One region of the Brucella sp. LJL56 genome, then DNA from elsewhere that is predicted to be linked to it. Evidence: predicted binding sites of a transcription regulator. Region 1 holds the regulator's gene; each other region holds the start of a gene.

Region 1 (10,696 bases):
GTGTTCCAGAAGCCGAATCCGTTTCCGAAGTCGATTTATGAAAATGTCGCCTACGGCCCGCGCATTCACGGTCTGGCCCGTACCAAGGCCGATCTGGAGGAAATCGTCGTGACGAGCCTGCAGAAGGCGAGCTTGTTCGAGGAAGTGAAGGATCGTCTGCACGATGCGGGCACTGGCCTTTCCGGCGGCCAGCAGCAGCGCCTCTGCATTGCGCGCGCGATTGCAGTGAGCCCGGAAGTCATCCTCATGGACGAACCGTGCTCGGCGCTCGACCCGATTGCTACCGCCAAGGTGGAGGAGCTGATCGACGAACTGCGCCAGAACTATACGATCGTGATCGTCACCCACTCCATGCAGCAGGCCGCCCGCGTTTCGCAGCGCACTGCCATGTTCCATCTCGGCAATCTGGTCGAAGTGGGCGACACGGAAACCATGTTCACCGCACCCACCGAAAAGCGCACGCAGGACTACATTACCGGACGTTTCGGCTAATCCGGAACTGCGCTCAAACAGATAGACAGTGCGGCTTCCCCGCAATTTATATTACGAGGTCTACTATGCCGTCTCAGCATACCGTTCGCTCCTACGATGAGGAATTGAAGTTTCTCACCCATAAGATCGCCGAAATGGGCGGACATGCGGAACGTATGGTCGAGCAGTCGGTCGCCGCTATCGTCAATGCGGACAATGCGCTTGCACAACGCGTTATCTCCGACGATCTCATCCTCGATGCCAGTGAGCGCGAGATTGACGATAAGGCCGTGATGATCATTGCCAAGCGTCAGCCCATGGCTGTGGACCTGCGTGAAATCATCGGCTCGATCCGCATCTCCGCCGATCTGGAGCGCGTCGGCGATCTGGGCAAGAACATTGCCAAGCGCGTGGCTGCCGTTTCTGAATCACGCCAGCCGGTAAAGCTTTATCGCGGTCTTGAAACCCTGGCCGAACTGGCGCTGACCCAGCTCAAGGATGTGCTCGACGCCTATGCGTCGCGCTCGGTGCAGCAGATCAATGTCGTTCGCGATCGCGATGACGAGATTGACGCCATGTACACGTCACTGTTCCGCGAACTGCTTACCTACATGATGGAGGATCCGCGCAATATTTCCGCCTGCACGCATCTTCTGTTCTGCGCGAAGAATATCGAGCGCATCGGCGATCACGCGACCAACATCGCGGAGACCGTCTATTACATCGTGACCGGCCTGCAAATGCCGGCCGAACGACCCAAGGAAGACCTGAGCCACGGCATAGTCGTGGATGAGGCGCGTAAACCCTGAACCACAGCCGGCCGAACTTCGGTCCGGCGTTTGAGAATGAGTGAATAGCGCGGCGGCACGCGGTCGATTGGGGGATTGTATCCACCGCCCGCCGAATTTGGATAGGGAAATACTGGATGTCACAGGCACCCAAAATCGCTGTGGTAGAAGACGAAGAGGCGCTGAGCGTTCTGCTTCGCTACAATCTCGAGGCAGAGGGCTACCAGGTCGATACGATGCTGCGCGGCGACGAGGCCGAAATCGCCTTGCGCGAGAACGTGCCGGATCTGCTCATTCTGGACTGGATGCTGCCGGGCGTATCGGGCATCGAGCTTTGCCGCCGCCTGCGTCAATGGCCCGAAACGGAGCGTCTGCCGATCATCATGCTGACGGCGCGCGGCGAGGAAAGCGAACGTGTTCGCGGCTTGAGTGTCGGCGCGGACGATTATGTCGTGAAGCCATTTTCGACGCCGGAACTTCTGGCGCGCGTCAAGGCGATGCTGCGCCGGTCCAATCCAAGCATTCTTTCTCACGTGCTGAAAGTGGGCGATCTTGTTCTCGATCGCCAGCAGCATCGTGTCTATCGCAAGGAAAAGGAAGTTCGCCTTGGGCCGACGGAATTCCGCCTGCTCGAATATTTCATGATGTCGCCTGGTCGTGTTTTCTCGCGAAGCCAGCTTCTCGATGGGGTCTGGGGACCGGATATCTATGTGGACGATCGCACTGTGGACGTTCATGTCGGACGGTTGCGCAAGGCAATCAATGTCGGTCGCGCACTTGATCTGATCCGCACGGTCCGCGGCGCCGGTTATTCTTTCGGCTGATCGACTCTGTCATCCACAGTTTCAGGAATTGAACTTATCCGGTCCGTCACGGCTCTCGTGGTGGACCGTTTTTGCTTGCGGCGAAGCGTTGTGAAGCGCAGATCGGGCTCGTCCGATTCGCATTGGGACGGTCGAAACAGGCGTTGAAAGCCCGATCTCACGCGATGTTACACATCTGTTTCCAAAGTTGACATGGAGCAACGGAACCTCTCTGTGAACAGAAATTCCGTAGATCATTTGAAACACCACGAATGTGCTTGCAAAAACTGCGCAAGCAAAAGCGAATTAAGGCAGCGATATGGCGTGTATTGCGAGACTTTGAATCTCATTAAATCAATATCTTATCTGAATTGATAGGTCATGTTAAGGAATTGTTAATATATTTAAAGGGCTTGTGAGCATATTCGCATTCTCGATTCGGAATTGTTTTAGGGCTTTTTAGCCGCCTTCAGCATTGTTGGGATTTGACCCTTCGCCTTTTTTTGGCCTAAAAATTCCAAAACCTTGAATTCGATTGAGCGACAGTAGGGCGTGTGATTTTGATCTTCGTCCTCTTTGACTTGCACCGCAGTCGAACGTTCGAGCGCATCGTTCCAGATGTGTTTGCCTGAACGGATGACTGGATCAGTTAAGGGTCCTAATATGAGACTGAGCCATTGACGCGCGCCGCGAAGTGGAAATTGCCCGTTCTTATCGGGCTGGTGGTTGCGCCTTTCGTGGTGACCGGTTGCACGACGACCGGAACCTCGGGAAAAGCCAATTCGGAAAAGACGGCGGCAAGCCACGTCAAGACCGTCAATGGCGTGAAGACCTATACCTACACCGCACGGGACAAGAATTGTCTTGAGCGCGCGATGTTCTTCGAATCCAACCGTTCGAGTTCCGATGGCCTTCTGGCTGTCGGCACGGTCGTCATGAACCGCCTCGCATCGGGCCGTTATCCGGATACGATTTGTGGTGTCGTCGGTCAGAAGAACCAGTTTGCACCTGGTGTTCTTTCACGCCAAATGAATTCCAAAGCGCTACCGGACGTTCAGGCCGCCGCCGCCGCAGTCCTCAAAGGAGAACGGCATCCAAAGTTGAAGAATGCCATGTTCTTCCACACGGCTGGTCTGAAATTCCCCTATAACAACATGCACTATGTGCTCGTTGCGGGTGGCAATTCCTTCTACGAGAAGCGTAATCGCGACGGCTCGCTGCAAAGTCCGGTTCCGCAGGAACCCTACAATCTTGCTCTGGCCTATTCGCCGCAATCGCCGTCGCTTCCGCAGGATCCGTCCTATGATGTGACCCTGCCGCAGACCGGTCCGATTCCAGGTACGGAACCGACCGTTCAGGTGGCACTCGCGGAAGCTGTAAAGGCTCAAAGCGTCGAACAGAATGTCGGTGCTGGTCCGCAGGCTCGTGGCGACCGTCTGGCGCGCCATCGCGGTGTTGCTGCGCCTCAACAGGAGCAGCCGGTGCAGATGGCCTCCTACCAGTCGCAATTCGATACGACTGCTCCGCAGGCGACATCGCTCGGCTATGCCCCTGCAAGCCAGAAGCAGGTTGACGCCATCGGCGCGCTCCTTCTGTCCCAGGACCGTCCCGAAGCACCGTTATAAGAAGCGTGTTTATACTCGGATAAACTGAAGCGCCGGTCTGATTTCATTCAGATCGGCGTTTTGATTTGATGGCTGGCTGCCGTCGCTTTCCGGTGCTGGTTTCAGGGCCGGTAGATTGGACGATAGATCACCATCGGCGTGTCATAGAAATCGACCTGGTTCTGCCAGGCGCGCCGGTCGGCTCTGCGATCGAGGTCTAATCGCATGAGACAATTGGCGAAAGCGTCGGTCTTGGCCTTGAAACCATAGCTACGACAGGTCTGTTCGTCGGCGGCGCGGCGTTGTTCGGGCGTCATGGTCACGCAGCCTGCAAGTAGGCCGGTAATGCCCAGTAAGATAAGCACTTTCTTATTCATTACGAACTGCTTTCTTCTGCAACTGACCGCATGAATACTATAGCGCAATGGCAGGAAAAAAGGTGGTGAAATTATGCCGTCTGATAAACTGTCAGTGATTCCATATCCAAAGAGGTCTTCCACCCATGGCTCATGAAAAGCTGAACCCAATCATCGACCCGGTGAAACTTGAACGTCTGGCGGAAGTCGCTGTTCGCGTTGGCCTGCAATTGCGCGAGGGACAAGATCTCGTCATCACGGCACCGGTCGTCGCGCTGCCGCTGGTTCGCCTCATCGCCAAACATGCCTACAAGGCTGGCGCCGGTTTGGTAACGCCATTCTTCGCGGACGATGAAATGGCGCTCGCTCGTTACGAGAACGCACCTGACCCGAGTTTCGACCGCGCAGCAAACTGGCTTTATGAAGGAATGGCAAAGGCCTATTCGGATGGTGCCGCGCGTCTCGCCATCGCAGCCGACAATCCGATGCTTCTCTCCAGTCAGGACCCTGCAAAGGTTTCACGCGCTAACCGCGCCAATTCGAAGGCGTATCAGCCGGCACTCGAGAAGATCGCCGGTTTCGACATCAACTGGAACATCGTCTCTTATCCCAACCCGGCATGGGCGAAGCTCATGTTTCCAAACGAACCGGAGGACGTTGCGGCCCGCAAGCTGGCCGATGCAATCTTCGCAGCTTCACGTGTCGATGTCGACGATCCGGTCGGTGCCTGGGCGGCACACAATGCAACGCTTCGTACGCGCACCCGCTTCCTGAACGGCAAGACTTATAGGGCCTTGCATTTCAAAGGCCCGAACACTGACCTGACGGTCGGACTTGCTGATGGTCATGAATGGCATGGCGGTGCTTCCACCGCGAAAAATGGTATCACCTGCAATCCGAACATTCCGACGGAGGAGGTGTTCACCACGCCTCATGCACTGCGTGTCGAGGGGTATGTGACGAGTACCAAGCCTCTGTCGCATCAGGGCACCCTGATCGAGAATATTGCGGTTCGCTTTGAAGCCGGACGGATCGTCGAGGCGAAGGCCAATCGCGGTGAAGAAGTTCTCAACAAAGTGCTGGATACGGATGAAGGCGCCCGTCGTCTGGGTGAAGTGGCACTTGTGCCGCATTCCTCACCGATTTCGCAGAGCGGGCTTCTGTTCTACAACACCTTGTTCGATGAAAATGCTGCAAGCCACATTGCGCTCGGCCAGTGCTATTCCAAATGCTTTGTCGATGGCGCAAAACTCACGCCGGAACAGATCAAGGTGCAAGGTGGCAATTCAAGTCTCATCCATATCGACTGGATGATCGGCTCTGGCCAGATCGACGTCGATGGAATCAACCAGGATGGAACTCGCGAACCGGTGATGCGAAGCGGCGAATGGGCTAACTAACTATCGAGGAACAGAAAAGGCCGGGATTTGCCCGGCCTTTTCATTGCATCTGTGAGGTCAGTTCTTTTCCTGGACATGGGCTTCCAGGAACCACAATGCCTTATCGAGGCTGCGGGATGCGGCGGTAAAAATATCCGCTGTATCGTCGTCGCCTGCATCGTCCGCATCCTTGATCGATTTGCGCAAGAGATTGGCAACATCGCCATAGCGTTCGATCAGGGCAAGCAGATGGTCGTGAACGGCATAGATATCGGTCGGATATGGCTTGAGCTTACTTTCCTTGGCCACGACCTGCGTGGTGCCATAGGCCGTCCCGCCAATCTGCACGGCGCGCTCGGCAATCGTATCGACATGTTCGTCGAGATCGTCACGGAAACCGTCGAGCATTTCATGAACGGCGATGAACTGCGGCCCCTTGAGGTTCCAGTGCGCCTGCTTTGTGATGAGGGCAAGATCGATTGTCGCGGCAAGATTTTCGTTAAGCAGCGCGATCATTGTCGTCTTCGTGTTGGAAGGAAGATCGTTGCGGGTTGCATGCATCGACTTCTTGGACATTTTATCCTCATATCCTTTTGCTCGATCCGGCTTGGAACGACTGGGGGAGTATCGCTCATAGTCACGGGCAGCTATTCCAAACGCAAACGAACCCGCCAGATCCTTATGAGGTTCGATTGCCGGATGGGCCTTTGTCGCCGTCAGGACAACATAAAAACATTCCCGCACCCGATGACGAAATGCATATCGCCGGCTTTTGTTCCACGAGAACGGCTAAAAACGAACACGATCCGGCCTTTGGGCAAGACTTGGCTTGTCGCGACGCAAAATCTGATTTACCCGGTTGCACATGAAGATACTTGCGCTTGATACTGCCGCTTCGTGGTGTTCCGTTGCCGTCTACAACTTCGATGGCGATGTCGTGCTTGCCGATGTGAGCGAAAACATCGGCAAGGGGCATGCGGAATTATTGATGGGCTACGTTGAACGTGCCGTGACAGAGGCGAAACTATCGCTTCGCGATATGGATCGAGTGGCGGTCAATATCGGTCCGGGATCGTTTACCGGTGTTCGTATCGGTGTTTCGGCGGCACGTGGTTTTGCACTGGCGCTAGGTGTTCCCGCCATCGGCATTACAGCTTTCGAAGCGCTGGCGGCGGAAGCGCAGGCCCTATTGCCGGAGAAGCCAGCGCTGATCCTCCTTGATGCGCATCGAGGCGAGATTTATGCGCAAGCATTCGATGCGGAAGGTGGGCCGAACCTGAAGCCTCTGGTCCTGTCGCGGGAAGAGGCCGAGGCGCTCGCAGTGTCCCAAGCGGAGAACACGGTTCTCGCGGGTTCCGCAGCACCGGCGATCAATGAAGCCATCGGCAGTCGTTTCGCCTTAGGCCCGGTGGAATCGACGGCGAAAATCGGCATCTATGCGCGTCTGGCATGCACGCGCCAGTCGGGCGATGCACCGAAGCCGCTTTATATGCGCGGACCCGATGCGAAGCCGCAGGTCGGGTTTGCCTTGCCACGCAGGCAGGCTGGAGAATAGCCGATGATGGGCTTGCCGTTCGGTCGTTTTGGCCGCAGACAGGTTTCAGTCGAACCGCTGAGCGCACAAGACAGTCATGCGATCCAGCGCATCCACGCCGTTGCTTTCCATCATGGCTGGAGTTCCGATGATTTCAGGTCGCTGATCGCGCAGGATACGGTTTTCGGCTTCGTTGCCCGTTTGGAAGGCAAGCCGAAAGACGCCTGTGGCTTCGTGCTGGCTCGTCTGGTTGCGGGAGAAGCGGAAATACTGACGATTGCTGTCGCTCGCGATCTACAGCGTCAGGGCGTTGGGCGCGTGCTGATGGATGCTGTGCTGCGGCATCTCTATCAGGAGCGCGCCGAAACGCTTTTTCTGGAAGTGGATGAAGCGAATATTGCTGCACAGGCGCTTTATCGCCGTCTCGGCTTCCAGAAAGTTGGTGACAGACCCGCTTATTACGAAACAGCGAATGGGCGTTCGGCCGCGCTGATACTGCGTCGCGACCTGAGCCGTGCATCGGCGGGGCCGCGATGATCGGAGCAATCCGCATCTTTCTCGTTGTTGCGGCTATGGCCCTGTTGAGCTTGTCGCTCATTCCGCTCCAGTATCTATTCCTGAAACTGAAGAATGGCTGGAAGCGACGTCTACCGACTTTTTTCCATCGTACCGTTGCACGCCTGTTTGGCTTCCGCATCAAGACTATCGGCCAGATGCATGAGGGACGCCCGCTTCTGCTCGTTGCCAATCACACCTCATGGAGTGATATCATCGTTCTTTCGACGGTCGGTCAGGTATCCTTCATCGCCAAGTCGGAAGTCAGAAAGTGGCCTGTTTTCGGTATGTTCGCCGTTTTGCAACGAACCGTTTTCGTGGAACGGGAACGGCGAGGCAAGACGGCTGAACAAACATCGGAAATCGCCAAACGGCTGGCAACAGATGATGCGATGGTGCTGTTTGCAGAAGGCACAACATCGGATGGTAATCGCGTCCTGCCATTCAAGACGGCACTTTTCGGTGCCGCACACGCTGCGATCAAGGAAGCCAATGTGCCCGAAGTCGTGGTTCAGCCGGTTGCCGTTGCCTATACGGGTGTTCACGGCATGGCGATGGGCCGTTACTTCCGCCCGATCGCCTCCTGGCCGGGCGACGTCGAATTGATGCCGCACCTGAAAGGTATTTTGCGCGAGGGCGCCATTGATGTCGAGGTGCGTTTCGGCGAACCGGTCGTCGTGACCGCCAAGACTGACCGCAAGGCACTGGCCCGTAAGATGGAAAACCGGGTGCGCGCACTTTTGCAAAGTGCGTTGCTGGGGCGCGAGATTCCGGAAGAGTAACAGCCGCTCGATCAGGCGTTCGGCCAATTGACGAGCCGATTGGCTAGAATGTCACCTTTCAAAATGACGACAAAAGCTGTAGATAGCCGCGCATGAGCGACAATATCACCGATCTTGAACCAACGGCAGAGCGCCCCAATGTGCGCAAGGTTTTCGTAAAAACCTATGGCTGCCAGATGAACGTCTACGATAGCCAGCGCATGGCCGACAGCCTTGCAGCGGAAGGCTATGTCGCAACCGATACGCCGGACGATGCCGATCTGGTTCTGCTCAATACTTGCCATATTCGCGAGAAGGCGTCGGAAAAGCTCTATTCCGCGCTTGGCCGACTACGCAAGATGAAGGATGCGCGCGAAGCGAATGGCAAGGAACTGACCATTGGCGTTGCCGGTTGCGTGGCGCAGGCTGAAGGACAGGAAATCCTTCGCCGCGCGCCGAATGTCGATCTCGTCATCGGTCCGCAGACCTATCACCGGCTGCCGAACGCGCTTGCACGGGTTCGCGGCGGCGAAAAGGTTGTCGAGACCGAATATGCCCTGGAGGACAAGTTCGAGCATCTGCCGTCGCCAAAGCGTGAGGAAACCCGCAAGCGCGGTGTTTCTGCTTTCCTGACAGTGCAGGAAGGCTGCGACAAATTCTGTACCTTCTGCGTGGTTCCCTATACGCGCGGCTCGGAAGTTTCGCGCAGCGTGAAGCAGATCGTGGCAGAGGCCGAGCGCCTCGCCGATAGCGGCGTGCGCGAGCTGACCTTGCTCGGACAGAACGTCAATGCTTGGCACGGCGCCGGTGATGATGGTCGCGAATGGGGCTTGGGCGAACTTCTGTTTCGCTTAGCGCGCATCCCGGGCGTTGCCCGTCTTCGTTACACGACAAGCCATCCACGCGACATGGACGACAGTCTGATTGCCGCCCACCGTGACCTGCGCCAGTTGATGCCCTATCTGCATTTGCCGGTGCAATCCGGCTCGGACCGCATTCTCAAGGCGATGAACCGTCGCCACAAGGCGGATGAGTATGTACGTCTGATCGAACGCATCCGCGAAGTCAGGCCGGATATGGCGCTGTCGGGTGATTTCATCGTCGGTTTCCCCGGTGAAACCGATCAGGATTTCGAAGATACGATGCGGTTGGTGCGCGCGGTCAATTATGCGCAAGCCTATTCGTTCAAATATTCGCCGCGCCCCGGAACACCGGGTGCCGATCTGCCTGATCACGTGGAAGAAGCGGTGAAGGATGAGCGCCTCCAGCGCCTCCAGGCGCTTCTGTCCGAGCAGCAATATGCGTTTCAAGCTTCCATGATCGGTCGCGAGATGGACGTGCTCATCGAAAAGCCGGGCCGTGAGGCGGGCCAGATGGTAGGGCGCTCGCCCTGGCTTCTGCCGGTCGTCATCGACGGCAGCAGTGACGGCGTTGGCGACATTATTCATGTGAAAATCACGTCCACAGGCACCAATAGCCTTATTGCGCAAAAACTGACCTGAAGGCATGATGGTGTTGAGGCAGAAAATTTCGGCGTTTTGAGTCGCTTGCCGGTAATCCTGTCGAGACGGTGATTGCAATGCGTGAACCGTTTGTGTTCACGCAGAATCTGGTCTGAAAAGCCTGCAACTTTTCAGGATTGTGCTGTAAGGAGATACGGTTGAGCGCTACGGAAAAGCTGAAGTCTGCCAAGCCAACCAATCAAACGCAAAAAAGCCCGACGACCGGTGCCTCTGATATGGCGCACATCGTGCTCACCTTCGACAACAACCGTTTTGCCAGCGCGCTTTACGGTCAGTTCGATGAAAATCTGGCCCGTATCGAACAGAAGCTTGGCGTGGATGTCCGCTCCAAGGGGAACCAGCTTTCGATCCGCGGCGAGCCGACCGCGACCGAGCAGGCGCGGCGTACACTCGATCATCTTTATGAAACGCTGCAAAAGGGTCATGAACTGACGACGTCGGATGTCGACGGAGCATTGCGCATGGCAATCGCTGCCGATGACCAGTTGACGCTACCGACCATGGAAAACAAGGGCAAGCTTTCGGCAGCCCAGATTTCCACGCGCAAGAAGACAATCTTTGCCCGCACGCCGACGCAGGACGCCTATATGCGTGCGCTCGACCGGTCGGAACTGGTGCTCGGCGTCGGACCTGCCGGTACCGGCAAGACCTATCTTGCCGTCGCCCATGCGGCGATGTTGCTTGAACGCGGCCTCGTCGAGCGCATCATCCTGTCGCGTCCGGCTGTCGAGGCAGGCGAACGATTGGGCTTCCTGCCGGGTGACATGAAGGAGAAGGTCGATCCCTATCTGCGTCCGCTCTACGATGCACTTTACGACATGATGCCCGCTGATAAAGTCGAGCGTGCCATCACTGCGAACGTGATCGAGATCGCGCCGCTGGCCTTTATGCGCGGACGCACGCTGGCGCATTCTGCGGTCAT
Region 2 (10,696 bases), 890 kb from region 1:
TCGGCGTCCTGTCCGTCCTGCCGCAGGCACGCGACAGTTTTGCACTTCCGCTTGGCACCTACCTCAACAATCGCGGCTTCTTCATGCCTGCGCCTGTTTGGGGTGAGGGGGCATGGCTTCTGCCCGTGGCGTTTCTCATCGGCATCGTGGCTGCTGTCATCGTTGCACGCTGGGCAAAACGCCGCCAGATGGCAACAGGAAAGCCTTTCCATACGATACGTGTATCAATTGCATTAATTATCGGCCTGCCGATATTGGCCCTGATTGCCACGGGCTTTCCGGTTTCATTCGACTTGCCGAAGCTCGGAACCTTCAATCTGACAGGCGGGGCACAGATCAAGCCGGAATTTCTGGCGCTGTTTCTGGCTCTCTCCTTCTATACGGCCTCCTTCATCGCCGAAACGGTTCGCGCCGGTGTTCTCGGTGTCAACAAGGGGCAGACCGAAGCAGCCTATGCGGTCGGGCTTCGCCCCGGTCAGACGATGCGTCTCATCATCGTTCCGCAGGCGTTGCGCATTATCATCCCGCCGCTATCGAGCCAGTATCTCAACCTCATCAAGAACTCGTCGCTCGCTATCGCCATCGGCTACCCTGATCTTGTCGCGGTTGGCGGAACCATCCTCAACCAGACCGGCCAAGCGGTCGAAGTCGTGGCGATCTGGATGGTGATCTACCTGGGCATCAGCCTGTTTGTTTCCGGCTTGATGAACTGGTTCAATGCCAAGATGGCACTGGTGGAGAGGTGACAATGGAAAACACAGATCTCCAATATGTCCGTGCAGAGCTGGTTGATGGCGAAGCACCTCCGCGCTCCGTGCAGGGCATTTCTCACTGGTTCCGCGTCAACCTGTTCGCAACGCCGGTGGATGCCGCGCTGACCATTCTCGGCCTGTTGGCCGTGGCATGGTTCCTTCCGCCGATCATCGAATGGCTGTTCGTCAACGCCGTGTGGACCGGTACGGACCGCACCGCCTGCCTGACTGTCGCGCAGGGCGGCGCGCAGCCGGAAGGTTGGTCGGGAGCCTGCTGGGCATTCGTGAACGCGAAATACGAGCAGTTCATCTATGGCCGTTATCCGATTTCAGAACGCTGGCGTGTCAATCTGACCGCGTTGATGTTCGTGGTCCTGCTCGTGCCGCTTATGATCCCGAAGGTTCCGAACAAGGCTCTCAATGCGATCTTGTTCTTCTTCGTGTTTCCGATTGTCGCCTTCTTCCTGCTGGTGGGCGGATGGTTTGGTCTTCCCTTTGTGGAAACGCCACTCTGGGGCGGGCTTCTGGTCACCCTTGTTCTGTCCTTCGTGGGCATTGCCGTGTCGCTGCCATTTGGCATAGTGCTTGCACTCGGACGCCGTTCAAAGCTGCCTGTCATCAAGACGTTCTCGATCATCTTCATCGAAATGGTGCGTGGCGTTCCGCTGGTGACGGTGCTGTTCATGGCCAGCGTCATGCTGCCTCTGTTCCTGCCGCCGGGCGTTACCTTCGACAAGTTGCTGCGTGCGCTTATCGGCGTGGCGCTTTTCGCTTCGGCCTATATGGCGGAAGTGGTGCGCGGCGGCCTTCAGGCCATTCCCCGCGGGCAATATGAGGGTGCAGATGCGCTGGGTCTCAGCTACTGGCAGAAAACGGGACTGATCGTCCTGCCGCAGGCGCTGAAACTGGTGATTCCGGGCATCGTGAACACCTTTATCGGTCTCTTCAAGGATACGAGCCTCGTCTACATCATCGGCATGTTCGATCTTCTGGGTATCGTTCGCCAGAATTTCTCGGATGCCAACTGGGCTTCTCCACAGACGCCTGCCACCGGTCTGATCTTTGCGGGCTTCATTTTCTGGATTTTCTGTTTCGCAATGTCGCGATACTCTATATTCATGGAACGACGGCTTGATACGGGTCATAAACGATAAGAATAAAGGGAATAATGGAAATGAGTGCACAAAGTGCCCTGCCGCAATCCGAACTCGAACTCGAAGTCGATCGTTCAAAGATGCAGGTTTCCAAAACCGATGTCGCCATCGAAATCACCAACATGCATAAGTGGTACGGTGAGTTTCACGTGCTGCGCGACATCAATCTGAAGGTCATGCGCGGGGAGCGCATCGTCGTGGCAGGGCCGTCTGGATCCGGTAAATCGACCATGATCCGCTGTGTCAACCGTCTGGAAGAACACCAGAAGGGCAAGATTGTCGTCGACGGCATCGAACTGACCAACGATCTCAAGAAAATCGATGAAGTGCGCCGCGAAGTCGGTATGGTGTTCCAGCACTTCAACCTCTTCCCGCATCTGACCATTCTGGAAAACTGCACGCTGGCACCAATCTGGGTGCGCAAGATGCCGAAGAAGCAGGCGGAAGAAGTCGCCATGCATTATCTGGCTCGCGTGAAAATTCCGGAACAGGCCAACAAATATCCAGGCCAGCTTTCCGGCGGCCAGCAGCAGCGCGTGGCGATTGCCCGTGCATTGTGCATGAACCCCAAGGTCATGCTGTTCGACGAGCCGACCTCCGCTCTCGATCCCGAAATGGTCAAGGAAGTGCTGGATACGATGGTGAGCCTCGCCGCCGAAGGCATGACCATGATCTGCGTGACGCACGAAATGGGCTTTGCCCGTCAGGTTGCCAACCGTGTGATCTTCATGGATCAGGGCCAGATCGTCGAACAGAACTCGCCGAACGAGTTCTTCGACAATCCGCAGCACGAACGCACCAAGCTGTTCCTGAGCCAGATTCTGCACTGACCTGGCATTCCAATCATGAACTTAGAGCATAATCCGACCGGAGTGAAACGAGGATCGATAAGATTATGCTTGAAATAGAAGAAGTTAGAGCGCCGATCTGATCCAATCAGATCGAAACGCGCTCTAAAACACCCGTCAGAAAATCTGGCGGGTGTTTTTTATTTATTCCTCGTGCGGACCTTCGCAGAACTGGATGCGATTACCGAAGGGGTCGATGACCGTCATCACGCGGCCCCAGGGTTCATGCTCGATCCCCGGTCGCATGAAGCGATAGCCGCGCGCGCTGATCTCCTTATGCAGTTCCTCAACGCCCTGCATACGCACAAAAATATTGGCGCCGGGGCTTCCGTCGCCGTGATGCTCGCTGAGATGCAGGACCAAAGCGCCGCGAGAAACCTGCATATAAAGCGGCATTCCCTCGGTAAATCGATGCTCCCAATCCAGAGTGAACCCCAGAAAACCGAGATAGAACTCACGGGCTTTTTCTATGTCGAACATACGAAAGATTGGACAGGTCTGCTCAAACTGGATTGCCATTGTGGAACGCCTTTGCGACTGATGGCTTTGTAGAACGGGAGAGGCAAGTCGTGACCGATTTTCAATGGGTGGAGAAACTCGCGCCTGAGCAATACAGCGAATTTCATGAGTTTTACAGTAAAGAATGGTGGACGAGCGAGCGGACGCTCGATGACGTCACGCATATGCTGGCCCATTGCGATTTGCTTCTTTTCTGTCTCGACGCGGGAGGCAAGATCGCAGGCTTCGCCCGCGTTCTCAGCGACTTCACTTTCAAGGCACTGATTTTTGATGTGATTGTGTCGGAACAGCACAGGCGACAAGGGCTGGGACAGGCCCTTGTCGAGCGCATTCTCAACCATGAAAAGCTGAAACGTGTGAAAAGCTTCGAGCTTTATTGCCCGGATCGGCTTGTGCCCTTTTACGAAAAGCTGGGTTTTGTAAAGGGCACATCCTCGCTGCTTTTCAATCAGCGTTAGAGCGCGTCGCGCTCTAACTGTTTGTTTTTACGCATGTCGTCATCGGAAAACCGGTTCCCACTTTTCCGCGACATGCTTTAATCTTCCACAAACCGGCGCAGGCGCTGGAGTGCGTTATCCCACTGGCTGGAAACAGTTGCGAGATAGGCGCGGGCGTCGATCAGCGGGGCAGCTTGCAGGCGAAACCTGCTTTCCCGTCCCACCCTTTCTCGTTCGACCAGTCTTGCCTGTTCCAGCACCGACAGGTGCTTGGTGACGGCCTGTCGGGTGATGCTGCCATTTTGCGACAGCACCACAATCGAACGGCTTTCGCCATCGCTCAGGGTTTCTATGAGCGTCAGCCGGGTCGGATCGGCTAGCGCTGCAAAAACGATGGAGATGTCCGTACCTGTCATCTCTGCCCCGTCATGCATTTTCGACGTGTCTTTTGATATTGCCAACCTGCTCCTCCCAACCACGTTCGTTCATTCTCAATGCCAGCGGTCGACGTTCGGCAGGCAAGGCGTCGAAACCGCTTTCGACGACCGTCAGCCGCGTTCCGGCTTCGACAGGCTCCAGTTTGAATTCCACCAGCGTCGGCGGTTCCTTGGAATAGTCGATGCTCCGGTCTATGGCGTAGGGATGCCATGTGAAGGCGAAATAGGTTGGAGCTTTCATTTCCTTGATAAAGGATTCCCAAGGCTCTTGCTCGAAGCCGGGATAGGTGATGTGTCCTGACGAGTGGGTGCCGACGATGAATGGACCGTCGATCTTGACCTGAAACCAACTTCCGAATTCTTCATGATCGGTGAGCGCGCGCCATACGCGGTCGATCCCTGCATGAATGTCGACGGTCTTCACGATGCGGTCTGTATTGCTTGCAATAGTCATGATATGCATCCTCCGTAATTGGCAACTCAACGGTTGCCAATATAAGGCGATCGAGAAAATGCGCAACTAAAAAGTTGCACATTTTATTCCGGCGCCGGAGCCTTGTCGGGAAGCGGAAACAATGTCGCGAATTTTTCCGCCAAGGCACGGTCGCCTATGACTTTGAGAACATTAGCGATTTCCAGAGCGGAAAGAGATTGTCCGCCATAGATCGCAGCAGCCAGCATCCGCGGCGAACTTTCAAAATGCAGATCGTATTTCTGCGCTATGCCGCGCTCTATCTGAATCCCTTCATCATCCAGACGGGCGGTGAAATCCTCCCCATCCAAGCGGAGACCGATCACGGCGCGCAGACCGAGAGACCTGTCATGATCCATCATGGTTCGCAGTGAAAGCAGGAAGGAAGCGGTTGAAATCGGCAGGTTGGGATCATGTTTTGGCGAGCGTGCAGCCCAACGACCCAATGTCTGAAGAATTGGTTCGCTCTCGTAACCCCACTCGGTCAGTTCGTAGACCTGCACCGATGCCGGAGGGGGGAGTTTCGTTTTGCGCAGAATGCCAGCCTCTTCCAGCCCTTCCAGCCTCTGCGTAAGGACATTTGCACTCACCCCCGGCAGGTCAGCCCTCAGATCACTGAAGCGTTTGGGGCCGAACATCAATTCGCGCATGACCAGAAGAGACCAGCGTTCCCCAATTAAATCAAGGGCATGGGCTGCAGCGCAGGCGTCGTCATAACTGCGTTTGGCGGCTGGCTTTCCTAGGTTGGTTATTTTTTCTAACTTCATGGTTGCTAATTATAACTTATCTGCCATTATGCACAAGCGAACTTTGAGTTCTTCCAATGCGAATTGCGTGAATTGCCACACGCCCGGAACGCTCAAGAATCGAATGCATACCGGGCCTGAGACACATGGCTCGACCTTATCGCCGGGGGAGGCGGGCAGGCGATAGATAATCGTAAAATAAGATCGGGCCGCATAGCCCGCCAACGGAGGAAATCTCATGCCGAAAATGATTTTCGTGAACCTGCCAGTGAAGAATGTTGCGAAGTCCACCAGCTTCTACGAAGCCATAGGCGCCACCAAGAATCCCATGTTCTCGGACGAAACGGCTTCCTGCATGGTCTTTTCGGACACCATTCACGCGATGATCCTTGACCACGAAAAATTCAGCCAGTTCACGCCGAAGAAGATTGCCGATGCTGGCACGGTCAGCGAAGTGCTGGTCTGTCTGTCTGCAGAAAGCAAGGCAGAAGTCGACGGAACCGTGGAGAAGGCAGTGAAGGCTGGCGGAAAGGCCGATCCGGGTCCGAAACAGGATTACGGCTTCATGTATGGACGCAGCTTCGAAGATCTTGATGGCCATATCTGGGAGCTGATGTGGATGGACATGGAAGAAGCCAGCAAGGTTATGGGATAGAGATTTCCCATAAAAGTTCGATAAAACAAATGCTTAGAGTGTCGTGTGTTCTTACGGGCGCACAAAGCACTCTAATCTTCTAAACGAATGAATCTACGCATCGTGCTTCCGAAAATCGATTCCGATTTTCGGGCCGATGCGGTAGGGAGGAGAAAATGTCAGGTCTGACAATCTGTCTCTGGTTCGACAGGCAGGCTGAAGAAGCTGCGAACCACTATGTTTCGATCTTCCGCGCCTGCGGAAGATCGGCCTCCGTCGATGGTTTCATCCGGTTTGAGCATGCCCATCAGCCCGAAGGCACCGATGTCGTGGTTGCGAACTTCACGCTCGACGGACAGGCGATATCCGGTCTCAACGGCGGACCGACATTCAAGTTTTCCCCGGCAGCCTCACTTTTCGTCCAATGCAAGGATCAGGTGGAACTGGATATGTTCTGGGAGAAACTGATGGAGGGCGGCGCGCCGATGGAATGCGGCTGGCTGACGGACAAATATGGCTTCTCGTGGCAGGTCGTGCCGCAGATGTTGCTGGATGTCCTGCAGAACGGCACAGCCGAACAGCGCCAGCGCGTGGCCGATGCCGTGATGAAGATGGTCAAGCTCGACGTTGCGACGCTCGAAGCTGCGCGCGACGCAGCTTAATTCCGCACTGCCGCAATGGCATCATAGCCATAGAGCCAGTCCAGATCCTTCAGGAAACTATCCGGGCTGCGCATGGCGAAGAGTGTGTTGCGGCCAAGCGCGAAAATGCCGGTGGCGTGATAGGCGAACCTGTTCAACTGACCGCGCTTGGCGACTGCTGCGATCCGTTCCTTGCGGGCGATGTCGAAACGCTTCAGTCCTGCTTCGCGGTTGCCGCTGTCGAGCGCTTCGGCAAGCGCTGCGGCATCCTCGATCGCCATAGCTGCGCCCTGCGCAGCAAATGGTGTGACCGCGTGTGATGCATCACCCAGAAAGATCGTCCGGTCCGGTCCGACGAATTGAGCGTTGGCCATTTCAAAAAGCGGCCAGTAGGTCCATGCATCGGCTGCTGCCAGTACATCGCGAACAGGAGTGCCCCAATCCGCGTAGATGGAGCGCAGACGCGCCGGGTCGCCGGTTCTGGACCACACTTCGCCAGGGTTTTCGCCCGTCGTGATCGCGACGAAATTGACGAAATTGCCGCCCTTGACCGGGTAGGCGATGAAATGCGCCTGTTTGCCCAGCCATGCGGAGACGGCATTGCGCTTCGGCATCGCGTTCAGGAAAGAGACGGGGAGGGCATCGGTGGCAAGGGTTGTCCGCCAGGCAATATGGCCGCTGAAACGAGCTTTGCTGAAACCTGCTTTTGACCGTTCCGCCGACCAGACACCATCGCAAGCGATCAGATAGGCGACATCAAGGGATTCTTCGGAATTGCCATGACGGATGGTGGCAGCAACGATCCCGTTTTCAACGTGATGGCTTGTGATTTCAGTGCCGAGGCTGATCTCGATGCCCGGCTCTTCAAGGCAGGCATCGAGTAAGGCGGATTGCAGATCGGCGCGATGGCAAACGACATAGGGATGATTCCAGCGCTGACAAGCCTTGTCGCCGAGTTTCATTTCCATCAGCGGATGCGCCTTGCGCCCATCCATCAGATAGAGCGCTTCGGGTGTCACGGCCTTGCCGGACAGACGGTCGGCAATGCCGAGCCGTTCCAGATGGCGTATTGCATTGGGCGCAAGTTGGAGGCCCGCGCCGACTTCCGAAAGGGTTTCAGCCTTTTCGACAAGCCGGATATTCCAGCCGCGAGCTGCCAGCTCCAGTGCGGCCGATAGACCGGCAACGCCGGCCCCGGCAATCAATATGCGCCCTTTGCTCATGTCGATGAGATCATCCGGCATTCTTATGAGGCTGTTTGGATTAAGCAGCCTTATCCGCAGGTGCTTCGTAAACGCAGCCAGCCGGAACGGTTTCGTCGGCATGGAGCTTGGCGTTGTAGCTGTAGAGCGTCGAGCAATACGGGCAAACGACTTCGCTTTCATCGCCCATGTCGAGAAACACATGCGGATGATCGAAAGGCGGGTTTGCACCGACGCACATGAATTCCTTCACGCCGATTTCGATGGCCGCATGGCCGGCGTCGTTTTGAAAGTGAGGAATGATGTGATCGGACATGATATGCTCCGGTTCTGGTCGATGGGCGGTATGGGCATGGTCTCAAACCGGGTGCCGGATAAGATCATGCATAGACATTGGCATGCGTGTACCGCGAAAGTCTTGTTTCCGGAAGCGTTTTCATCAATTCTGAGGACATTTCAGGCTAATTGCTATCAAACTGTCATATGACAGTCATAGGCTTATAGCGCATCCCGAAAAGTGCGAAGCGGTTTTCGGGATTAGATGCACGTAAAGCCAGTAGGCAGAGCCGGAATATTCCGGTGGAAGTCGGGACAGGAAAAATGAGCGAAAACAGCGTTATGGCGAGCGATACCCCCAACGCGACCGAAGGCGGGACACACGAGATGGCAGCCGGATTAGCCCCCGACCCAACCATCGTTCCCGACATGGAAGCAGGCCCCGGCGTTCACAAAGCTTTGAACGGCGAGCTGATGCAAAGTGCCGACCGCTTCGTCAATCGCGAGTTTTCCTGGTTGCAGTTCAACCGGCGTGTTCTCGAAGAAGCCGCGAATATGCGCCAGCCCTTGCTCGAACGCCTGCGCTTCCTGTCCATTTCTGCCGCCAATCTCGATGAATTCTTCATGGTTCGCATCGCCGGGCTGGCCGCTCAGGTGCGCGCCGGTGTGGCGCTGCGCAGCGCCGATGGACGCACGCCGCAGGAACAGCTCGACTTCGTTCTGGACGAAGTGGGGCGCTTGCAGGAAGAACAGCAGCAACGTCTGCGGACGTTGCGCGAGGAACTGGAACAGGAGAACATCGAGATCGTCCGTCCGTCGGCGCTTGCAAGGCCTGAAAAGGAATGGCTTGAAAACCACTTCCTCGAAACGATCTTCCCGGTCCTGACGCCGCTGTCCATCGATCCGGCGCATCCGTTTCCGTTCATTCCGAATCTCGGCTTTTCCATCGCCCTGCAGCTTGCGCGTCGTGCCGACAATCATCCGATGACCGCGCTCCTGCGTATCCCGGTCGCGCTGAAGCGCTTTATCCAACTCCCGACAGACCAGCAGAACCTTTATCGCTTCATCACGATCGAGGATGCGGTGAGCCTGTTCATCGGGCGGCTTTTCCCTGGTTATGAAGTGCGTGGCGCCGGTACATTCCGCATCATCCGCGACAGCGATATTGAAGTGGAGGAAGAAGCCGAAGATCTCGTACGTCTCTTTGAGACGGCGCTGAAGCGGCGCCGCCGGGGACAGGTGATCCGCATCGAGTTTGACGGCGAAATGCCGGAGGCCCTGCGTGTTTTCGTGGCAACGGAACTCGGCGTTTCGGAAAGCCGCATCAGTGTGCATGAAGGCCTTCTGGCACTCAATATGATTTCCGAGATCGTTTCGATCCCGCGTGAGGACCTCAAATTCGTGTCCTACAATCCGCGTTTCCCGGAGCGTATTCGCGAGCATGGTGGCGATTGCTTCGCCGCGATTCGCGAAAAGGACATTGTGGTTCATCACCCGTATGAATCTTTCGACGTGGTGGTGCAGTTCCTGCGGCAAGCCGCAGCCGACCCGGATGTGTTGGCGATCAAACAGACGCTTTATCGCACCTCCAATGACAGTCCGATCGTGCGCGCGCTGGTGGATGCCGCAGAAGCTGGCAAGTCGGTGACGGCGCTGGTCGAGCTGAAGGCCCGCTTCGATGAGGAAGCGAACATTCGTTGGGCGCGCGATCTGGAGCGTGCAGGCGTCCAGGTGGTGTTCGGCTTCATCGAACTGAAAACCCATGCGAAAATGTCGCTCGTGGTGCGCCGTGAAGACCAGAGGCTGCGTTCCTATGTGCATCTGGGCACGGGCAACTACCATCCGATTACAGCGCGCATCTATACCGATCTGTCGTTCTTCACGTCGGACGCGGATATCGCCCGCGACGTGGCACATATCTTCAATTTCATCACGGGCTATGCCCAGCCTGCCGAAGAGATGAAAATCGCGATTTCTCCCTTCACTTTGCGCGCGCGAATCCTCAAGCACATCGAGGATGAAGTGGCGCATGCGAAGGCGGGGCGTCCGGCTGCGATCTGGATGAAGATGAATTCGCTTGTCGATCCACAGATAATTGACGCGCTCTATATGGCGAGCCAGGCGGGCGTGCAGATTGATCTGGTCGTGCGCGGCATCTGCTGCCTGCGTCCGGGTGTTCCGGGGCTTTCCGACAATATTCGCGCCAAGTCGATTGTCGGGCGTTTTCTGGAACACAGCCGTATATTCTGTTTCGGAAACGGCAACGACCTGCCTTCCGACAAGGCAATCGTCTACATCGGGTCCGCCGACATGATGCCGCGCAATCTTGATCGCCGCGTGGAGACGCTTGTTCCGATCACAAATGCAACAGTGCATCAGCAAATCCTGTCGCAAATCATGTTTGCCAACATAATTGATAACCAACAGAGCTATCAGCTACTTGCGGACGGCACCTCTCGCCGGATAGAAAAGGAAGCTGGAGAAGAAGCTTTCAACGCGCAGGAATATTTCATGACCAATCCTAGCCTGTCGGGTCGCGGAAAGTCGCTGAAGTCTTCGGCCCCCCGCCTTATCGCGC
Region 3 (10,696 bases), 1.3 Mb from region 1:
CAGATCAAGAATAGCACGCGCCTGCTCTTCCGAGAGGTTATACGTGTTGTCTTCATTGATCGCATGACGCGGATCATCGATGAGGCGGATGAGTGGTGCCACATCGGCAGCGGGCCAACGACGTTCCATCAACTGTTCACGCGCCGTTGCCGGATCCGGCGCACGACGAATAAGAGCGATGATCTCATCGATATTCGCAACTGCAATTGCCAGACCAACCAACACATGCGCGCGGTCGCGCGCCTTGTTGAGCAGGAATTTTGTGCGGCGCGTCACCACTTCCTCACGGAAGGCGACGAATGCGCGCAGCATGTCGAGCAGATTGAGCTGTTCCGGCTTGCCACCGTTCAGCGCCACCATGTTGCAGCCGAAGGAGGTCTGCAGCGGCGTGTAACGATAGAGCTGGTTCAGCACGACATCGGCAACGGCATCGCGCTTGAGTTCCACCACGACGCGATAGCCTTCGCGGTCGGATTCGTCACGCAGATCGGAAATGCCTTCGATACGCTTGTCGCGCACCAGTTCGGCCATTTTCTCGATCATCGACGCCTTGTTCACCTGATACGGAATCTCGGTGATGATGATGGCTTCGCGATCACCGCGCATTGGCTCGATTGTAGCGCGTCCGCGCATGATCACCGAGCCGCGACCGGTCGTGTAGGCGGAATTGATGCCAGCGCGTCCGAGGATGATACCCCCTGTCGGGAAATCCGGACCCGGAATGATTTCCATGATTTCTTCCAGCTCGATGGCCGGATTTTCAATCAACGCTATGCAGCCATCAATGACTTCGCCAAGGTTGTGCGGCGGAATATTGGTCGCCATACCGACCGCAATACCGCCAGACCCATTGACGAGCAGGTTCGGGAAACGCGCAGGCATAACCACTGGTTCCTGCTCGCGGCCGTCATAATTGTCCTGAAAATTGACCGTATCCTTGTCAATGTCCGACAGGAGGGCTTCGGTGAGCTTTTCCAGACGGCATTCGGTGTAACGCATCGCCGCCGGTGGGTCGCCATCGATGGAGCCGAAATTGCCCTGCCCGTCCACGAGCGGATCGCGCATGGAAAAATCCTGCGCCATACGCACGAGAGCGTCATAAATAGATGCGTCGCCATGCGGGTGATACTTACCCATGACCTCACCGATCACACCCGCCGACTTACGGTACGGGCGATTATAGGCGAGGTTCATCTCGTTCATGGCGTGGAGAATGCGGCGATGTACGGGCTTCAGGCCGTCGCGCACATCAGGCAGCGCGCGGCTCACGATAACGCTCATCGCGTAATCGAGATAGGAGCGCTGCATCTCCTCGATAATGGAAATCGGTTCGATACCGCTAGGGCCGCCGTTTGGGCCACCATTCATATCGTCGGAACCGGGTGGAGGCGTTTGATCTGACACTATTCAGATTTCTTTCTCAACAGAATCGATAAAGTCACTTTATAACGGAAACCAGCAAAAAACGCCAATTTCACGACCGTTTCGGCAAGCTATTTCCGCCTATTAAATCAATGACTTAAAAGATATTCACATAAAGATTGAGCAAGGATGTTGCTCGTCACGGTGCTTTGCATCGACCATGTACCCCTGATCGTCTACAATTCATGTATCCGATTGAGCATAACATGCCAACAAGAAGGGCGCGTGCAGTATGGGGTTCTACGATACGGTTTTCAGCGCGTTCGTCACCCTTCTTGTCACAATCGATCCGCCCGGACTGGCGCCGTTGTTTCTGGCGCTAACGCCGGGCATGGAGCGGCACCACCGCGGACAGGTGGCGCTTCGCGCCTCCATCATCGGTTTTATCGTGATGGCGCTCTTTGCCATTGCGGGTGCGCAGATCCTCGGCATGTTCGGCATAACGATCGGCGCATTCCGCGTCGCCGGTGGCCTGCTTCTCTTCTGGATCGCTTTTGAAATGATTTTCGAGAAACGAACCGAGCGCAAGGAAAAGAGCGCCGAGGTAGCCATCACCAAGGACCATATCCGCAATATAGCTGCTTTCCCGCTCGCCATTCCGCTGATTGCCGGTCCGGGAGCGATTTCGGCCATCGTGCTGACGTCGGACTCGTTCCATGGAATTGGACCGCGAGCCGCTCTGCTTGGCGTCATCGCTGTCTGTTTGCTGATTACCTATTTCGTGCTGCTGCTTGCAGAACGCGTTGACCGGTTTCTGGGCGAAACCGGTCGTTCCATTCTGACTCGTCTGCTTGGCGTTATCCTCGCAGCGCTTGCCGTTCAGTTCGTTGCAGATGGCATCAAGACACTCATCAGTGGTTAAGCCGATTTCTGCGCCTTCTTGCCAATCATGGCGTGACGAAGTTTGGACGAGAACCAGTCGATGACGGCAACCGCGATCAGGATCATGATGATCAGGAAAGAAACGTCCTGAAGGTTCAGAACCTTGATCTGTTCTGCCAGATGCGCGCCGATGCCGCCTGCCCCGACGATGCCGATGATCGTCGCCGAACGGGTGTTTGACTCGAAGAAGTAAAGCACCTGACTGCCGATCAGTGGCAGAACCTGTGGCAGCACGCCGAAGCGATAGCCGTGCAGCCTGCCGCCACCCGATGAGACCACGCCTTCGACCGGCTTCTTGTCGGCGCCTTCAATGGCTTCCGAGAACAACTTGCCGAATGCCCCGAAATCCGAGCAGGCAATAGCAAGAATACCGGCGAATGGTCCAAGCCCCACAACCGACACCCAGATCAATGCCCAGATCAGCGTATCGACGCCGCGAATGGTATCGAGGAAGCGGCGGATGCCGAAATGCAGGAACACATTCGGGATAATGTTCTTGGCGGCCAGAAAACCGAATGGAAAGGCCAGGATCGCCGCCAGCAATGTGCCGAGATAGGCGATTGCCAGCGTTTCCATCATCGACCACAGATAGAGGCTGAAACGCCCGCCGGACGATGGTGGCATCATCATCAGCGCGAAATCGCCGAGACGACCAAGACCATTGAGAATGCGCAACAACGAGAAATCGAGCCAGTAGAAGGCGAACCAGACGGAAGCAACCAAAACTACGGCTAATATCGCCAGATTTCGCCAGGCACGCGCGTTTCCGAACAATTCGGCATGTTCTGCCCGAAGTTCCTTTTCATGCGCGTGCGCCTCACGGGAGAGACTTTGTGCAATATCGGTCATAATTCTCTCTTTTGTTTGAGCATGATCTTTTCCGAAAACCGGTTCCCACTTTTCGGGATCACGCTCCTCAACCAATACGGCCCAGAAGCGCGTGGCGAATACGCTGTGTAATGAGATCGATGGCAACAATGGTCACGATAATCAGAAGCAGAATGGCGCTGACATCGCTGTAATAGAACTGGCGGATCGAGGTGAGCAGTTCCTGCCCGATGCCGCCTGCCCCCACAAACCCCATGACTGAAGCGCCACGCACGTTGATTTCAAAGCGCAGCAGGCCATAGGACGCAAAATTAGCGGCTACTTGCGGCAGCACGGCAAAGCGGATGACCTGAAAGCCGGAACCGCCCGATGCACGAATGCCTTCCACCGGACGCATATCGATGTTCTCAACAACTTCGGAGAACAATTTGCCCAGCGCCCCCGTTGTATGAAGCATTAGAGCCAGCACACCGGCCATCGGCCCAAGACCGAAAGCGATAACGAAAAGCAGCGCGAAGACGATTTCAGGAACGGTACGCAGCAGTTCCAGCCCGCGACGAACAATGAAGCGAACTGTCGAATTGGGCGCCATATTCGATGAAGCCGCAAATGACGCGGCAAAAGCAATGATACCGCCGATCAAGGTTGCCAGATAGGCAATCAACAGCGTCTCAAACAGCATCTTGAGCCAGCCGCCAAGGTTCCAGTACCAGGCAGCGAGATCGCCCCAGAAATTGGCAATCGTCAGATCCGGCAGGATGCGGCCGAGATAGCTTGTGAAGCGAAAGAGATTTTCGACCAGTGTGCCCGGCCGAACATCGGCAACGACGGAGGCAGCAATGGCGACAACAATCAGAGCAAGGAGAAAGCCGATTCCGTAAAGGCGTCGTTTTCCGACTTCTCTCCGATAATCGGCAAGCAGGCTTTTTGCTCCGTTGCCGTCGAGTAAGGATACCGTCATGCGAGATTCCCTAACAAAAATGCCCGAAGCTTGTTGGGCTTCGGGCATTTCGATTACTTTGCGGATTAGGACTTGCGAGCCTTGTCGTTGAATTTGAGCATCTCGATGATCGGCTCATATTCCTTGGCTTCGGTCGCTACAAATTCCTGATCCTTGCCGTCGGAAAGGGCGTCAAAGCCGGCCTTGTCCTTCTTAGGCATATCGAGAAAAGCCTGCTTGATGTCGGTCTTGAGCTGGTCTGGCAGGCTGCTGAGAACCGCAAATGGGCCTTCTGGGAGGAAGTCCGACTTGAAGATGACGCGGAAATCGTCCTTCGTCATCACCTTGCCGTTTGCATCTTTCAGAACGCCGCGGCTGATCATGCGGGTCAGGTTGGAATCGTCTTCCGAGTTCCAGGAGTTTGCGGCAGCGTCTGCGGTGCCCTGTGCGAGAGCGAGAACTGCATTTTCATGGCTGCCGGCAAAGAAGTTCTTACCAAAGAACGTATCGACGCTATAGCCATCGCGGTTGAGGAAGAAGCGTGGTGCGTTGTTGCCCGATGTCGAGTTAGGATCGACAAGCGCAATCGCTTTGCCCTTGAGGTCATCCATCTTCTGGTATGGGCTGTCGGCGCGAACATAAACAACCGAGTAATAGCCGTTTACGCCAGTGTCGTGACGCTGGTTGACGAGCGGCGTAGTTTCAACGCCGGTCATGACAGCGCGGGCATAGGAAGCCGGGCCATAGAATGCGATCTGGATGTTGCCAGCGCGCTGACCTTCGATAACAGCGGCGTAGTCGTTAGCAACGCGCAGCGTAACCTTCGTGCCCAGTTCCTTGCCGAGATAGGCAGCCAGAGGCGCATAACGGTCGGAAGTGGTCGATGCGTTTTCTGCCGGGATCACGCCCAGGACGATTTCCGGGTAGTCCTTGCTCCAGTCTGCAGCCTGTGCAGTGGAAGCCAGCATTGGCATGGTCAGCGTAGCGGTGAGCGCTGCAGCCGCCAGAAAGTTTCTACGGTTAAGCATAGGTATCTCCTGTTAATCCTGAGTTTGGAGCGTAATTTTCCCGGCGTTTAGGCGGAAAGCTGGCGCAGAACGGCTTGAGCCGACTGCGGAACAGGCATCGGCATTGGCTCGGCCGCATCATCCTGATCGATGACGTCATCGGCTTCCATGCCGTAAAGGTCGCGTGATGCCATATCGGTCAGCATCGACGGTGTGCCGCGGAATACGATCTTGCCGGCAGACATGCCGACGAGGCGGTCGCAATAGCTGCGCGCAATATCGAGCGAGTGCAGATTGCAGAGAACCGTGATGCCGTATTCGCGATTGATGCGACGCAGAGCGTCCATGACGCTGCGGGTGTTGCGCGGATCAAGCGATGCAATCGGCTCGTCGGCGAGAATGATGCGCGGTTGCTGAACAAGCGCGCGGGCAATCGCCACGCGCTGCTGCTGGCCACCCGAAAGCTCGTCGGCCCGGTGCGCTGCAAGATGTGCAATATCGAACTGCTGCAGGGCGGAAAGAGCGATCAGGCGTTCTTCATCGCTCCAGATACGCAGGAGCGACTTGGGCGTCGAAACATAGTTCAGGCGCCCCATCAGAACATTGGTCAGCACATCGAGGCGGTCAACCAGATTGAAATGTTGGAAAATCATCGCGCATTGAGCGCGCCAGTCACGCAGTCCAGAGCCCTTGAGCCCGGTAACGTCGCGACCGTCCCAGTGAATTGTTCCCTCTGAAGGCTCAACAAGGCGATTGATCATACGCAGAAGCGTCGACTTTCCCGCGCCCGAGCGCCCGATAATTCCCACAAACGTGCCCGGTTCGATTTCGAGGTCCACGCCCGAAACCGCCACCTTGTCATTATAGCGGCGCGTTATGTTTTTCAGTTGAAGCATGAATTCGTCTCCATTCATGCTCACTCTGAATTGCTTCCATGACACTGCGATGAAAGCAGAATGACGTTTGTGTAAATTTACACGCCGCTATAGAGATTTTATCTAAGCGATTGTTTTAACAGCTAATTCGTTCAAGTGGCGAAGGAACACCTCTGTGGATGCATTGACATTGCCGGAATTGTCTATTGTGACAACATCCCCGGCATCGTCATCAAAGCTCACTGCGCGCGCCAGCCGCAAGGCGATTTCTTCCCGGCTTTCGCGACCGCGTGATGCAAGCCGTTCCGCGAGGACGTCCGGTCGGGCCGTTATCACGACCACAGAGCGCGACGTGTAGAGCCTGCGAATATCGCACAGAACCCGGCGCGAGACATTGGCGATTACCACCGTACCATCGGCAATTTCATCTTCGAGCGATTTCGGCAATCCATAGCTTAGACCATGCGCCTGCCAGTGCAGGGCGAAAGCACCCTCGCCTGCGGCTTTCGTAAATGCCGCTTCATCCAGACTGTCATGATCTTCCGTTTCCGGCGTTTGCGGGCGGGTGATGATGCGACGCACAAAATGAAAACGCGTGTCGCCCGCAAGAGCCACACGCGCTGCATCCATGATCGTATCCTTGCCGGCCCCACTGGGACCGACAACGGCAACGAAACAGCCTTTCGGCGTATTGGATTGCATCTGCATCAGAGCACCCGTTCGCCTTCGCGCCAGACAGTGCGCACAACCGGAATTGCACCTTTCGGGCGCACGCGAACCAGATCGGCGCGCTTTTCGATAGCGATTTCGCCGCGATCATCCATGGCCATGGCGTTGGCAGGATTCTTGGTCACAAGACGAATTGCGTCGGGTAAAGCAATCGGGCGTTCACCGGAAGCAAGGCCGAATGCCGACTGGATCAGGCTGAACGGAATATAGTCCGAAGACAGAATGTCGAGGCTGCCATTATCGACGAGATCGCGTGCAGCGATATTGCCGGAATGCGAGCCGCCGCGCACGATATTGGGCGCGCCCATCAGGATCGACAATCCGGCCTCCTTCGAAGCATTTGCTGCTTCCATAGTGGTCGGGAATTCGGCAATCCGCACACCATGATCAAGCGATTCATCGACGTGATTGCTCGTCGCATCATCATGACTCGCTAGAACGATCCCGCGATGCGCCGACAAATCAGCAATCGCACGGCGATGTTTGGCCGAATAGGCGTCCGAATCCGCCATACGCTTCTCACAATGCACCCGGAACTCCACATCCGTGAGCTTCATCTTGCGCATGTAATAAGTGCGATACGTATTAAGATCAACGAATTGACGCTGTCCCGGCGCATGATCCATCAGCGAAGCGAGTTTAACGCGGTCATCGCCTGCGAAAAGCTCGAATGTTTCCAGGCAATCGGCTGAGGAAACCTCGCAACGCAGATGCAGGAAGTGGTCTGCACGCAGGCGATTCTCGCGAACACCGCTTTCGATCGCATCCGCAAGCATCCGCATATCCTCGCCCACGAAGTCACGGTCATAGTCGGAGCCAACGCGCATGGCATCAAACACAGTTGTGATGCCCGATGCAGCAACCTGCGCGTCATGCGCCTGAACTGCAGCGTCGACATTCCAGCGGACTTTCGGGCGTGGTGCGTAATGGCTTTCGAGCTGATCGGTGTGCAGCTCGATCAGACCCGGAATGACGTAGTCACCATCCATGTCATCGCCACCATTGGTATTACCCTGATCAATGGCTGCAATTTTGCCGTCACGGATCAGGATAGAACCGGAGACAATCTCGTCAGCAAGCACGATGCGGGCATTTTTAAGAACGATTTCATTAGCCATTGGATAGCTCTTTCATGACCGCTTTTGTGTTGGCAGCCGTTTCGTATTTCGAAAGGAAAGCCTCGATATCAAGCGCACGGAAATCATCGAGTCCATTACGCAGACGTTCGTGATCCCAGTCCCACCAGGCCAGTCGATCGAGGCGATTACCGATCGCAGCGTCGAAACGTTCGCGAATGAGACGCGCCGGAACCCCGCCAACAATCGTGTAGGGCGCCACGTCCCTGCTCACGACAGCTCCGGCACCGACAACCGCACCATTGCCAACCGTCACACCCGGCAGAATGGTCGAACCATGGCCGAGCCATGTGTCGTGACCGATTTTCACGGCATTGCCGCGACGCCAATCAAAGAACTCCGTCTCATCCTTTTCGCCCGGCCAGTAATCCCCGGCGCGGTAGGTGAAATGATGCAGTGTCGGACGCCATGTTGGATGATTGGTGGCGTTGATACGCACATGGCTGGCGATATTGGAAAACTTGCCGATCTCCGCGCACCAGATTTCGCAATCGATACCGAGATAGGAATAGTCGTCCAGCACGGTCTCCGAAACACGGCTGCGCGCGCCGATCTCGGTATATCGACCGAGCTTGCTACCGTTGACTTCAGCCGTTTCGTGAACCAGTGGTTCTACCGATAGCTTGGTCATGCCGCTGCCCTCGGCGAGAAGGCGGTTACGTCGATAATGCGATCAGCAACCTGTTCCCGCACATCTTCGTCATGGAAGATGCCGAGCATTGCGACGCCTTGCGCCTTCTTGGCCTTGATGAGATCAACAACGACTGCACGGTTCTTGGCATCGAGCGAAGCGGTCGGCTCGTCAAGCAGTAACACTGGATGGTCCGTGATGAAGCCGCGCGCAATATTCACGCGCTGCTGCTCACCGCCGGAGAAGGTTGCAGGCGGCAGTGCCCAGAGCCGTTCTGGCAGGTTGAGCTGCGCAAGCAATTCAGCTCCTCGATTGCGAGCAGCATCGCGATCAACACCACGAGCCACCAATGGCTCCGCAACGACGTCGATTGCCGCCACGCGCGGCAATGTGCGCAGGAACTGGCTGACATAGCCGATCGTATCACGCCGAACGGCCAGCACTTCGCGCGGATCGGCTGTTGCCAGATCCACCATACGATCTTCGTGACGAATGAGGATCGAACCTGCATTCACCGCGTAATTGCCATAGACCATCTTGAGAATGGAGCTTTTACCGGCACCGGAAGGTCCGCCAAGCACGGCGCATTCGCCTGCTTCCAGTTTGAAGTCCACGCCACTGACGACTGGCAACTGAATGCCACCCTGCAAGTGCATCGTGAACGTCTTCGCCAGACCCGACACGGCCAGCGGAGAGGATGTTCTAACTTGTGTCATTTCTCACCTCACGCATGAAGTTTCGCTAATTTACGAACAACACGCTGCAAACATCTGTTTTAATTTACTAAACCTGCAGAATAGATGACACGAGAAGCTGCGTGTAAGGCGCTTGCGGGTCATCCAGAACGCGGTCGGTCAGGCCCTGTTCGACAATATGGCCGTCTTTCATGACCATGATGCGATGGGACAGAAGACGCGCCACTGCGAGATCGTGGGTCACGATGACAACCGAAAGGCCGAGATCGCTCACCAGACCGCGCAGCAGATCAAGAAGACGCGCCTGCACGGACACATCGAGACCGCCGGTCGGTTCATCCATGAAAACAAGACGTGGTGCCGTCACCAGATTGCGTGCAATCTGCAGACGCTGACGCATACCGCCGGAGAAAGCGCGAGGCTGGTCGTCGATGCGGTCAGCAGCGATTTCGACACGTCCAAGCCATTCGGTTGCCGTGTTGCGGATATTGCCATAGTGGCGCTCGCCAACAGCCATCAGCCGTTCACCGACATTGGCACCCGCCGAAACGGTCATGCGCAGACCATCCGAAGGGTTCTGATGCACGAAACCCCAATCGGTACGCATCAGAAAGCGGCGTTCAGCCTCTCCGATCTTGTAAAGATCACGGAACTCGCCATCACGCATCCGATATTCCACGCTGCCCGATGTCGGTTCCAGACGTGTCGCCAGACAGTTGAGCAAAGTCGTCTTGCCCGAACCGGATTCGCCGACGATGGCCAGCACTTCGCCTGGCCAGAGCGAGAAATCGATATCCGCGCAACCGCGACGGCTGCCATAAAACTTCGAGAGATTGCTGACTTTCAGCAGAGGTTCGACGCTCATTCCGCGGCCTCCTTATTCGCTGCCAGATGACCAAAGTGGCCATTCGCCTGACGATCTTCACAATAATCGGTGTCGGAGCAGACAAACATCGAGCCGCCGCGATCATCGAGTACCACTTCGTCGAGATAGACGCCGCGTGCGCCGCACAATGCGCAAGGCTCCTTGAATTTCTGCACCTCAAATGGATGGTCCTCGAAATCGAGGCTCACGACATCCGTATATGGTGGCACGGCATAGATGCGCTTTTCACGACCGGCACCAAAGAGCTGTAGAGCTGGCGACATATGCATCTTTGGATTATCGAACTTTGGCGTCGGCGACGGTGCCATGACATAGCGCCCTTCGATCATCACCGGATAATCATAGGTCTTGGCGATATGGCCGTGGCGCGCGATATCCTCGTACAGCTTCACATGCATGAGGCCATATTCGGCAAGCGCGTGCATCTTGCGCGTTTCGGTTTCACGCGGTTCCAGAAAACGCAGTGGTTCAGGAATTGGCACCTGATAGACAATCACCTGCCCTTCGCTCAGCGGATACTCCGGGATGCGGTGACGTGTCTGGATGATCGTCGCCTCACCCGTATGGGTGGTCACGGCAACATTGGCAGTTTTCTGGAAGAATGCGCGGATGGAAACGGCATTGGTCGTGTCGTCAGCACCCTGATCGATCACCTTCAGCACATC

What was found. Region 1 encodes PhoB, which activates phosphate uptake and scavenging genes when phosphate is short. Its sites were predicted from a motif close to TGTCATNNANCTGTCAT; they were not measured.
Region 2: a site for PhoB is predicted at 8,320-8,336, ahead of ACYSN1_RS03055 (RNA degradosome polyphosphate kinase). Genes of this name have one in related genera too.
Region 3: a site for PhoB is predicted at 6,025-6,041, ahead of phnC (phosphonate ABC transporter ATP-binding protein). Genes of this name have one in related genera too.

What each region holds. Positions count from the first base shown of each region.
Region 1 is NZ_JBTXLQ010000001.1:1,514,375-1,525,070, reverse strand. Features, by position in the region: gene pstB (phosphate ABC transporter ATP-binding protein PstB) at 1-492, shown strand, start outside; gene phoU (phosphate signaling complex protein PhoU) at 558-1,280, shown strand; gene phoB (phosphate regulon transcriptional regulator PhoB) at 1,397-2,083, shown strand; gene ACYSN1_RS07310 (cell wall hydrolase) at 2,740-3,687, shown strand; gene ACYSN1_RS07305 (hypothetical protein) at 3,789-4,043, opposite strand; gene ACYSN1_RS07300 (aminopeptidase) at 4,169-5,422, shown strand; gene dps (DNA starvation/stationary phase protection protein Dps) at 5,480-5,977, opposite strand; gene tsaB (tRNA (adenosine(37)-N6)-threonylcarbamoyltransferase complex dimerization subunit type 1 TsaB) at 6,267-6,956, shown strand; gene rimI (ribosomal protein S18-alanine N-acetyltransferase) at 6,960-7,472, shown strand; gene olsA (lyso-ornithine lipid O-acyltransferase) at 7,469-8,272, shown strand; gene miaB (tRNA (N6-isopentenyl adenosine(37)-C2)-methylthiotransferase MiaB) at 8,365-9,753, shown strand; gene ACYSN1_RS07270 (PhoH family protein) at 9,912-10,696, shown strand, end outside.
Region 2 is NZ_JBTXLQ010000001.1:622,070-632,765, reverse strand. Features, by position in the region: gene ACYSN1_RS03115 (amino acid ABC transporter permease) at 1-746, shown strand, start outside; gene ACYSN1_RS03110 (amino acid ABC transporter permease) at 749-1,906, shown strand; gene ACYSN1_RS03105 (amino acid ABC transporter ATP-binding protein) at 1,927-2,736, shown strand; gene ACYSN1_RS03100 (glyoxalase superfamily protein) at 2,899-3,273, opposite strand; gene ACYSN1_RS03095 (GNAT family N-acetyltransferase) at 3,324-3,731, shown strand; gene ACYSN1_RS03090 (ArsR/SmtB family transcription factor) at 3,809-4,126, opposite strand; gene ACYSN1_RS03085 (SRPBCC family protein) at 4,137-4,601, opposite strand; gene ACYSN1_RS03080 (winged helix-turn-helix transcriptional regulator) at 4,685-5,386, opposite strand; gene ACYSN1_RS03075 (VOC family protein) at 5,604-6,020, shown strand; gene ACYSN1_RS03070 (VOC family protein) at 6,176-6,661, shown strand; gene ACYSN1_RS03065 (FAD-binding protein) at 6,658-7,863, opposite strand; gene ACYSN1_RS03060 (zinc-finger domain-containing protein) at 7,904-8,158, opposite strand; gene ACYSN1_RS03055 (RNA degradosome polyphosphate kinase) at 8,548-10,696, shown strand, end outside.
Region 3 is NZ_JBTXLQ010000001.1:249,480-260,175, forward strand. Features, by position in the region: gene gyrA (DNA gyrase subunit A) at 1-1,368, opposite strand, end outside; gene ACYSN1_RS01225 (MarC family protein) at 1,655-2,284, shown strand; gene phnE (phosphonate ABC transporter, permease protein PhnE) at 2,281-3,153, opposite strand; gene phnE (phosphonate ABC transporter, permease protein PhnE) at 3,221-4,093, opposite strand; gene phnD (phosphonate ABC transporter substrate-binding protein) at 4,159-5,100, opposite strand; gene phnC (phosphonate ABC transporter ATP-binding protein) at 5,148-5,975, opposite strand; gene phnN (phosphonate metabolism protein/1,5-bisphosphokinase (PRPP-forming) PhnN) at 6,078-6,656, opposite strand; gene ACYSN1_RS01255 (alpha-D-ribose 1-methylphosphonate 5-triphosphate diphosphatase) at 6,662-7,801, opposite strand; gene ACYSN1_RS01260 (DapH/DapD/GlmU-related protein) at 7,794-8,450, opposite strand; gene phnL (phosphonate C-P lyase system protein PhnL) at 8,447-9,166, opposite strand; gene phnK (phosphonate C-P lyase system protein PhnK) at 9,234-10,010, opposite strand; gene ACYSN1_RS01275 (alpha-D-ribose 1-methylphosphonate 5-phosphate C-P-lyase PhnJ) at 10,007-10,696, opposite strand, start outside.